2 regions of the Asticcacaulis sp. P2_C5 genome follow, and region 2 is predicted to be linked to the other one. Evidence: riboswitches for the same ligand, from Rfam matches in the RefSeq annotation. Region 2 holds a riboswitch; the other holds the start of a gene.
What was found. A riboswitch is a leader RNA that binds a small molecule or an ion and turns the genes downstream of it on or off. The one in region 2 is predicted to bind cobalamin.

Region 1 (5,195 bases), on a different contig from region 2:
TTGGCCCTCAGGGACGACCTCTTTGCCGAGGCGCTGGCGACCGGTCAGGTGACCACGCCGGCCATCCGGATGAGCGTCAATCGCCAGCAGGTGACCGATGACCAGCCCTTGCGCGACGGCGATGAAGTCGCGTTTTTTTCCGTCTTTTCCGGGGGATAGCATGATCCAGTTGTTGGAACAGCCGCTCAATGCGGCAGCCGCCCAGGCCGAATTCCTGGTCGAGAACGGCCATCACGGCGCCGTGGCCAGCTTTACCGGCGTCGTGCGCGCCGAGACCGGCGGCGGAACGTCCGCCCTGGTAGATTACCTCTATCTCGACTGGTACCCCGGTATGACTGAAGCGTCGATTGAAGCCATCGTCGTGGCGGCCCGGGCGCGGTTCGACGTCGAGGCGGTGACGGTCTTGCACCGCTGTGGCCGCGTAGAGGCGGGTGAACCGGTGGTTTTTGTGGCTGCGGCATCGAGCCATCGTCGGGCAGCCTTCGAGGCCGTCGACTATATGATGGACCGGTTGAAATCCGAGGCGGCGTTGTGGAAGCGCGAGGTGGGCGAGGACACAGACCGCTGGGTAGAGCCCAGGGCCGAAGACGCGCTGAGCTTGAAGAGGTGGTCATGAGCGATCTGTCGCATATCGACGAACATGGCCGGGCGCGTATGGTCGATGTTTCGGACAAGGCCGTGACGGTACGCACCGCCAGGGCAACGGGCCGCCTGGTCTGCGCCGCCGCGACCCTGGACCTGGTGCGCGAGGGCAGGACGCCGAAGGGCGCCGTGATCTCGACGGCAGAGTTGGCGGGCGTTATGGCGGCCAAGAAGACGGCCGACCTGATCCCCTTGTGCCATCCCCTGAGCCTGACCAAGGTTGTGGTGTCCATTGCCGAAGACGCGTCGCTGCCGGGCTTCGTCATCGCGGCCGAGGTCCGGACCAGCGGCCAGACCGGGGTCGAGATGGAGGCCCTGACAGCGGTCAGTGTGGCGGGCCTGACGCTGTATGACATGCTGAAGGCGGTCGACAAGACGATGCGCATCGAGGGGATCGAGGTCGTTTCAAAAACCGGCGGCAAGGCGGACTTTGTGAAGGGGTAAAAGTATTTTTCCCCACAGATTGGCACAGATTTTCACAGATTTTTCAGTAGCATACGCGACAGTTCCGCGCTGCAGGCCTTCATGATTGCTGTGAGATCGGCAGTTCGCCTGCGCTAATCTGTGAAAATCTGTGGCAATCTGTGGGAAAATTCCTGAAATAAAAGGCCGCGGATGGTTGGACAACCCGCGGCCCCTGTTAAAAGACGTATCTTGAAATGGCTTAAAAGAACGCCATGACTGTCGCGCCCTCGACCGTCCGTGACAACCCCCTGTTCGCGGGGGTTTACTTCCTAAAAGACCTGGTTTTTAGAAGATCTTCGCTGCGATCCCCAACCAAATGCGCCGGCCGGGTTGGCCATAACCGCCCGCCGTCTCGTAGCGCGTATCGCCGGCGTTCTCGATCCGGCCGTACAAACGTACGCGGCCGATATCGTAGCTGGCGCGCAGGTCGACCAGGTCATAGGCCGCTAGTTTGCGCGTGTTGGAAGCGTTGTCGAAACTGTCGCCGACGTGGCGCAGGCCGCCGCCGAGGGACAGCCGGTCATTGACCTGCCAGGCGATATCGATACTGCCCATTTGTTCCGGAGCGTGCGGCAACTTCTTGCCTTCCAGCCCGAAGGAACGGTTGTCGGTGTCGAGGAAGCTGTAATTGCCCCGGACGGTCCAGGCGCCGAAGGTCTGGAGGCCTTCCAGCTCCAGGCCCGAGGCTTTTGATCGGTCGATATTGCCGTAACAGCCGTAAGGTTGGACCGCCGTGCAGTTGTCGTACCCGAAGTCGATCAGGTCACGCACGGTGCGGGTAAAGGCCGTGGCGCCGAGCGAACCGTTGCCCAATGCGACATCGGCGCCGCCATCGATCGTCAGGCCCTTTTCGGTGACCAGGCTGGCTGTGCCGTAGTCGCTGTAAAGCTGGTAGAGGCTGGGAGTCTTGACGCCCTGACCGGCACTGGCGTGCAGGCGGACACGATCGTTAAGCTTCGTTGCGAAGGCCAGTTGGGCGATGTCCTGGTTGCCATAGCTCGAATTGTCGTCGTGGCGGGCGCTCAGCGACACGGTGGCCGGACCGAAGTCGCGCGACGCCTGACCGTAGAGGCTGGTCGTCGTCACCGAGACTGACAGCGGCGTCGGGTTCGGATCCCACGGCGCCGGGGAGGCGATGCGCATGGTGTCGCGTTCATAGGTCACGCCCCCGAGCAGTCGGGTCGTGTCGCCAAGGCGATACAGCAGGTGGTAATCGGCCGACTGGATATGGCCGCGCGCCACGAATTCCGAGCCATCAGCGAAATAGTCATGGCGATCGGCTTGGCTTTCGCTCAGTGACAAGGTTTGTTCGCCGTTGGCGAAGTGGTTGTCGAGCGCGACATAGCTGAGTCGCGTCTTCGTCCGGCCGAATTCGTCGGTGTCGGTGAAGGCATAGGACGGCGGCAGGTAGCCGTCGTAATTGTTGCGACTGCGGCTGTAGGTCGTAAAGGCGCGCACCGTTGTGCTGTCCGTCAGGTCGTATGACGCCCTGGCGCCGAGGTTGGTCTGGTCGAAAGCGTCGGGTTCCGTACCGCCGGCAAAGGCCGAGACGCCGTCGTCGTGGAGGGCATTGCCGAAGACGCGCCAGCTAAAGCCGCCCCTCTTGCCACCCACGGCAGCATGGGCTGTATTGTAGTCGTCGAAGCCTTCGACGCCAACCTGGCCTTCGAGAGGCTGGGCCGCCTTGCGTGTGGTGACGCTGACCACGCCGCCCAGGGCGCCGGAGCCCCACAGGGTCGACAACGGACCGCGCAGGACTTCAATGCGTGCCGCGTCGTCGGTGGCAACCAGGCCGAGATTGGTGCCGCCGCCGACCTGCGACGGGTCGTTCAGCCGCACGCCGTCGAGCAGGTACAGGGTGTGGTCAGCGCCTGCTCCGCGGATCGAGGCGCTGGCCGCGGCACCCGGTCCGCCATTGCGCGTCAGGCTGAGGTCGGTGGTGTGGGTCAGCAGGTCGGCCAGCATGACCGACTGGAAGGAGGTGATATCCTGCTGGTTCAGGACGTCGACGGCCTGGCCGACCTTGGCGACGGGCAGGTCCTGGCGCGTGATGGTGACAATAACTTCGGTGTCTTCGGCGTGGACAAGGAGAGGGAGAGCCAGCAGGGTGGCCGTTGTCAGGAGGATTCGCTTGAACATGTCAGCGTCTTTCAGTGAGAGACCAAGCTGTGCGGCGGGCGCCGCACGACCAGTCAGGGACGAAAACCGGGCAGCGAACGCTGTACGGCTTACAAACACATCGTCTCTCAAGAGGCTTCTTGCTGGCGACGCTGGACCCGGCGGCGCAAAGGACGACAGCCGAGGCAGGTTTCCTGACTTGCGCCTGAAACGTCAGATGGCGTCTTCCCGGCTTAACCAGTGACATGTGCCATCGAACTCGGCGCTTACAGTTGCGGGCACAGTCCCGGAATCTCACCGGCTTCCCTATTATCTCCCGGGCAAACGGGAGCACCTTCAGCACGCACGGGCCTTAGCGGTTCATGGACATTCAGGTCAAGGCGTGTGAGCGCAATTGTGGCCGGCGTGCCGCTAAAGCAACAAAATGCACTGGTATTGGCAATGGAGTGTGCTATCTCGCCGTGACCATGGCGGGCAGGCTGCGCGCCAGATTCAAGCCAACGGTGCCCCGATGACAGGTGAAAAAGTCAATCCGATCCCCAATATCCTGACCATGATCCGTCTGGTCGCCGGGATCGTGATGTTCTGCCTGCTGGCGGCCTCGGTCGGCGGCATACCCTTCTTTGACGTCAATTCGGGCGCCTATTATCCGGCCCAGCGCTGGGGCTTCTACCTGTTCGTCATTGCGGCCTTTACCGATCTGTTCGATGGTATCCTGGCGCGCAAGCTGCACGCCGAAAGCCAGTGGGGCGCCATTCTCGATCCGATCGCCGACAAGATCCTGGTCTGCGGCACCATTCTGGGCCTGTTCTGCATCAAGACCGGCGATCCGGTCTTCGCCCTGCCGGCCGCCATCATCCTGTTCCGCGAATTCGCTGTCAGCGCCTTGCGTGAAGCGGCGGGCGCCAAGGGTGTCAAGGTCCCGGTCAACTTCATGGGCAAGATCAAGACGACCCTGCAACTGGTGGCGTTGGGCGCTCTGCTGCTGACCGAAAGCTGGGCGGCGTTCGACCTGCCGCTCGAATGGTCGGATACGGCCTATATAATCGCCAATCTGCTGCTGGTTCTGGCCGCGATCGCCTCGCTGTGGTCGGGGATTACCTATTTTGTGGCCGCCTCGAAAGACCTGTAATCCGAATAACGGATGCGCACGTCACATCCCGCTATCCGGCATTTTCGTCCTTATGCGGGTGGTATTGCAGCCACATTGCAAAATCGTCACGCATGTTACGCCGATTTAATTAGACCTTTATAAGAAAGTCCTAAATGTTACGGCCTGCGCCTTCCGCGCCTCACACGTGGTAATATGTCTCTCGCCTTATCGACCTTGATTTACGAATGGCGGCGCTATCTGGCGGCCGTCATCGCCCTGGCCTGCGCCGGTCTGCTGGTCCTTGCCATGACTGGCATGTTCATGGGCATGGCCAAGTCGTTCACTGCTACCATCGAACACTCGCCGGCGCAGATCATCATCCTGCCGCCACAGGCCGACGGCATCTTCGGTGACTCAGGTCAGCCGCGCCGGCTGATCCCCACCATCTACCAGCACCCGGAGGTTACGGAAGTCCAGCCGATGGTGATGAATTGGGCCATGTTCTCGAACTTCCCCAAGGACGGCCAGCCGTCGAAAAGCGACGGGGTCCGGGTCGTCGTAGTGAACCCGGTCAAGGGCGCCGTCACCCTGCCAGACGATTTTTCCGAAGCTACCATCGAGGCACTGAAGGAGCCGTTCGCCGTCGTCCTCGACAGTACCAGCCTCGGCAAGCTGGGCGTAAAGCTGGGCGACAAGGCCAAGATGAACGGGCGGACTGTCACGGTCGCGGGCGTGGTCGACGGTTATCCCAACATGTTCAATACCCAGGTCTTTACGTCGTACCAGACCGCCAAGCTAATCTATGTCGCCGATGACGGCCCACGGGTCGGCCCGCTGCTGGTCAAGCTGAAGGACCCTGCGCGCGTCAAGGAAGTGG
Region 2 (5,195 bases):
CCGCATCACGGTTATCAACGACCTGAAAGACCTGCGCGCCGTCGACCTGATCATCAACCTGGCCGGCGAGTCGCTGAGCAGCGGCCTGTGGACACGGCGCAAGAAGAAGGAACTGTATGACAGCCGCCTCGACCTGACGCACGCCCTGGTCGCCTGGATCAACCGAGCCGAGGAAAAGCCGCGGCGGCTGATCAATGCTTCGGCCATCGGCGCCTATGGCCACAGCGAAACCCTGGAGTTCACCGAAGACTCGCCCCCCGGTTCGCCCGATCTGGCGCTGGACCTGTGCCGGCAATGGGAAGCCCTGGCGCAGACGGCGAATGTTCCCGTCTCCATCCTGCGCCTCGGCGTCGTTCTCGCGCTCGATGGCGGGGCCTTGGCACAGATGCTTTTCCCCTTCGAATTCGGCGGCGGCGGGCCGATGGGCCACGGCCGGCAATGGATGTCGTGGATTCATATCGACGATGTGGCTGGGCTGTTCGCCCATGTGATCAATCACGAGATCGATGGCGCGGTGAACGCCACGGCGCCGGAGGCTGTGCGCAACCGCGACTTCACGCGGGCGCTGGGCCGCGCCATGCACCGCCCGGCCATCATGCCCCTGCCCGGCTTTGCGCTGAGACTGCTGCTTGGCGAGATGGCGGAAACCATCCTGCTGCGCGGCCAGAAGGTCGTGCCGGCCCGGGCGCTGGAAACGGGTTATAGTTTCAGCTATCCTGACCTTGATGGCGCATTCGATAGCCTGCTGGGTGGGCGCATGTGAGGCGAGATGCCTGAAAAGATTGCACTTGGATTTCGAGTGCTCAAGGGCGGCAGCGTCGTCGTCGGCGTGGCCGTAACGGCGGGCGAACCGCGCCTTGTGCTGTCGACCTTCCTGGCGACGGCAGAGGAAGGCGACCGCCTGACGCTCGAGCCCTATCACATAGCCGCCGAAACGGCGCGTACTGCCAGCGGTGGCATGGCCAACGCAAAGGCTGTGGTCGCCGAAGGCCGCAGGCGGCAGGACGCCCTGGCCGTGGCGGGTCTGAATGCCGTCGTTGAAAGCCTGCAGACCACCGGAAAGGAAGTGTCTATCGCGGCCTTGCTGATCAATCGCGCCGGTTGGGTGACCGATCTGCTCGAATATAGCCTGGCCTTTGCCGATCACCCTCCCGTCGCCGAAGGCCTTGCCGTGCGCGACGCCATCAGGTTCGCGCTGGGTCAGGCAGGAATTGCCATATCGGAAGTCGATGAGAAATCGCTTCCGGCCCACGCGTCGGACGCGCTGGGCCTTACGCCAGCCGAAATCGACGCACACCTCAAGCGGCTCGGGACGACATGCGGCAAGCCCTGGCGAAAAGAACAAAAGCTCGCCTGTCTTGCGGCCTGGACCACGCTCCCGGCGTAGCGCCGGTTCCCCCCTCCCGCGACGAAGCGAACACGAAAATCATATAACGATATAAACATATCTTTATATGTTGCTTGACGCCAAGCCTGTTCGGACATAGTTTACGTCCGTCGTGGTTCTGCGTGCCTTTGTGGGTGCGCAGCTAAGAGGGAAGCCGGTGCCCCAGAATTTCTGGGAAGGCCGGCGCTGCCCCCGCAACTGTAAACGGTGAGTCAAGGTTCAACATGCCATTGGGACGTTTCCTGACACGGAAACCTTCCGAGAAGGCGAGCCTGGGCACTGACCCGTGAGCCAGGAGACCTGCCATTGACCTCATATCAATCCCGGGCGGAGGGCCACGGGTATGCGCCATTCCCTGCGGACACCCTGTCTTGCGGTTGCTGTGACGTGTGCCCGTCGTTCTTCTCCCGCCTTGTACGGGGAAAACCGTGTCACAAACTCAACTTCCTGTCGCCACGCTGGGCACACCGCGCATCGGCGCCAAACGTCAACTGAAATTCGCTCTCGAAAGCTACTGGTCTGGAAAATCCAACCCGGCTGGCCTGTTGCAAACGGCCAGCGATCTGCGTGCCGCCAACTGGGCGCGTCAAAAGGCGCGTGGCGTCGATATCATTCCATCGAACGATTTTTCGCTTTACGACCAGGTGCTCGATACCAGCTTCATGGTCGGGGCCATTCCTGCCATCTATGGCGCCCGGGCCGATCTCGATACCTACTTCGCCATGGCACGCGGCGCGCAAAAAGGACATGCCGAAGCCTGCGATCACGGACATAACCATCATTACGGTCACGGCATACCGGCGCAGGAGATGACGAAGTGGTTCGATACGAACTACCACTTCATGGTGCCGGAATTCACCCAGGACCAAACCTTCCGCCTGACCTCATTCAAACCGCTCGATGAGTTCCTTGAAGCCAAAGCGCTCGGATGTCACACGCGGCCGGTATTGGTTGGCCCGGTGACGTTCCTGAAGCTCGGCAAGACCAATGGTCACGATTTCAATCCTTTATCCCTGATCGATCGGTTGATTCCGGCCTATGTCGATATCCTGACGCGCTTACATGACGCGGGCGCCGACTGGGTACAGTTGGACGAACCCGCGCTTGTGCTCGACGGCGATGCCGCGGTGACCGAAGCCCTGAAACATGCCTATGCTGCGTTCGCGCACAAGGTGCCGGGCCTGAAACTCATGGTCTCCAGTTATTTTGGCGGGCTCGAGGAGAATCTTGGTACCGCTGTGTCGCTCCCGGTGGCAGGCCTTCATATTGACCTCGTGCGTGCGCCAACCCAATTGAAGACTGTGCTCGATGCCGCGTCTGAAAATCTGGTTTTGTCGCTGGGTGTGATTGATGGCCGCAACATATGGCGCGCCGACCTGGCTCGTATCCTCGATCATCTGGAACCGATCATCGCCGCACATGGAAGGGATCGTTTCCAGATCGCACCGTCCTGTTCAATGCTGCATGTACCGATCGATCTCGACCTGGAAGAATCGCTTGATGGTGATGTCCGGTCCTGGCTCGCCTTCTCACTGCAAAAGATGGACGAATTGGCGACTCTGTCGCAGGCGCTGGCTTCAGGGCGCAATAGTGCGCGCGACGCTCTCGGAGCGGCAAGTTCGGCGGCCGCCGCACGCCGCCATTCCAGCAAGGTCCACAACTGGGCGGTCCGTCACCGCCTGTCCACTGTCACAGCCAACGACACCCGGCGCACCAGTATCTTCCCGCAACGCGCGGCGACCCAGCGCGCACGCTTCGATCTGCCGGCATTTCCGACCACCACGATTGGCTCCTTCCCGCAGACAGCCGACGTGCGCCAGGCCCGCTCTGACCTTGCCAGGGGCAAGATCGACGCCGGACAATATGACACATTCCTCAGGCACGAAACCGCGCGTGCGATCCGCTGGCAGGAAGAGGTTGGCCTGGACGTGCTCGTGCATGGTGAGTTCGAGCGAAACGACATGGTACAGTATTTCGGTGAGCAACTGTCGGGTTTTGCCTTCACCGGGCATGGCTGGGTGCAGTCCTACGGTTCGCGTTATGTCCGCCCTCCGATCCTGTTCGGCGATGTGTCACGCCCCAAGGCCATGACGGTCGAATGGTGGCATTATGCGCAATCCCTGACCGATAAACCGGTCAAGGGCATGCTGACCGGGCCGGTGACAATTCTGAATTGGTCTTTTGTGCGTGACGACCAGCCGCGTTCGGAAAGCTGTCGCCAGATTGCCCTCGCCATCCGCGACGAGGTGGCCGATCTCGAGACCGTCGGCGCAAAGATGATCCAGATCGACGAGGCCGCACTGCGCGAAGGCCTGCCCTTGCGCCGCCGCGACTGGCAGTCCTATCTCGATTGGTCGGTCGAATCTTTCCGCCTGTGTTCTTCGGGCGTGGCGGATCAGACCCAGATCCACACCCATATGTGCTACTCGGAATTCAACGACATCATGGAGTCCGTCGCGGCGATGGATGCTGACGTCATTTCCATCGAAACGTCACGGTCGAAGATGGAATTGCTCGATGTCTTCAAGTCGAAGACATATCCGAATGAAATCGGGCCGGGCGTCTATGACATCCACAGCCCACGTGTACCGGATGTGACCGAGATGACCGAACTTCTCGCACTGGCGCGGGAACGTCTGGACGACGCCCAGCTTTGGGTCAATCCGGATTGCGGACTGAAAACCCGCAATTGGGAGGAGGTCAAACCGGCGATCATCAACATGGTTGCCGCGGCCAGGGCGTTGCGCACCGCCTAGCCGATCGAGGATGGTCCGCGTGGCGGGCCGTCCTCTTTGAACTTGTATCGGAGATTGGGATGACACGGCGCATAATTTGGTTGCCGAAAAGGCAAGCCTGCTGCCTACTGCCCGAGCGGCGGCGCCTTGCCAGGTCTGAACGGGCGGCTGCGTCGTATCGTCATTTGCAGAAAGGCCGGCCTAGCCATGATTACACGACGCAGCGCCTTTACATCGCTCACGGCCGCGGCCATTGCCGTGTCGCCAAGGCTTGCCCACGCGGCGCCGTCCGATGGCAGAATCATGACGGTCCGTGGATGGTGTGAGGCCGGTTCGCTGGGCGTCACACTCAGTCATGAACATCTGGTGGCGGATATTCGCCCCTTGTCCGGACGAACGACGGTCACGCTCGATCCCGATGCCGTCGCAGCGGTTGTCCTGCCGCAACTGACAGCAGTGAAGGCCCTGGGCTGCCGTTCGCTGATCGATTGCACGGCAGTTCAGATGGGTCGCAATCCGTCCGTGTTAAAACGACTGTCCGAGGCCAGCGGTCTGAATGTCGTGACGACAACCGGAGTCTATGCCGCAGCCGACCGGCAGTTTCTTCCCGACTACGCCGTGACGGAGACGGCCAGGCAGTTGGCGGATCGCTGGACCGGTGAATGGCAGAACGGTATCGACGACACGGGCGTGCGGCCGGGTTTGATCAAGGTCGGCATCAATGGCGGCGAGCTGACCGAGGTTGAGACGAAAATCATCGACGCGGCGGCCCTGGCGCACCGAGCGACCGGTTTGACGATCGGTGCGCATGTCGGTCCGTGGCGCCCGACGCCGCCGGGCTACAATGCGCAATCGGCCCGGGCGCAGATCGACCGGCTGGAGACCGCCGGTGTCGATGCCTCGGCCTTTATATGGTTTCACGCGCAGAACGAAAAAGACGGCCTGACTCATATGAAAGCCGCGCAGCGCGGTGCATGGATTTCCTATGACGGCGTGGCTCCGGATACCGTGGACCAGCATGTCGCGCTGATCGTCCAGATGAAGGCGGCCGGGCTATTGGACCAGGTTTTGGT

Region 1: linked by a shared signal. The riboswitch ahead of AC1DXO_RS07445 (TonB-dependent receptor plug domain-containing protein) and the one ahead of metE (5-methyltetrahydropteroyltriglutamate--homocysteine S-methyltransferase) in region 2 are both predicted to bind cobalamin.

The regions. Positions count from the first base shown of each region.
Region 1 covers NZ_JBFUDU010000003.1:333,079-338,273, forward strand. Annotated here, with positions in the region: gene AC1DXO_RS07430 (MoaD/ThiS family protein) at 1-159, shown strand, start outside; gene AC1DXO_RS07435 (molybdenum cofactor biosynthesis protein MoaE) at 161-616, shown strand; gene moaC (cyclic pyranopterin monophosphate synthase MoaC) at 613-1,086, shown strand; gene AC1DXO_RS07445 (TonB-dependent receptor plug domain-containing protein) at 1,393-3,246, opposite strand; cobalamin riboswitch at 3,393-3,579, opposite strand; gene pgsA (CDP-diacylglycerol--glycerol-3-phosphate 3-phosphatidyltransferase) at 3,737-4,357, shown strand; gene AC1DXO_RS07455 (ABC transporter permease) at 4,532-5,195, shown strand, end outside.
Region 2 covers NZ_JBFUDU010000013.1:114,397-119,591, reverse strand. Annotated here, with positions in the region: gene AC1DXO_RS21100 (TIGR01777 family oxidoreductase) at 1-763, shown strand, start outside; gene AC1DXO_RS21095 (hypothetical protein) at 770-1,387, shown strand; cobalamin riboswitch at 1,484-1,709, shown strand; gene metE (5-methyltetrahydropteroyltriglutamate--homocysteine S-methyltransferase) at 1,816-4,143, shown strand; gene AC1DXO_RS21085 (phosphotriesterase family protein) at 4,330-5,195, shown strand, end outside.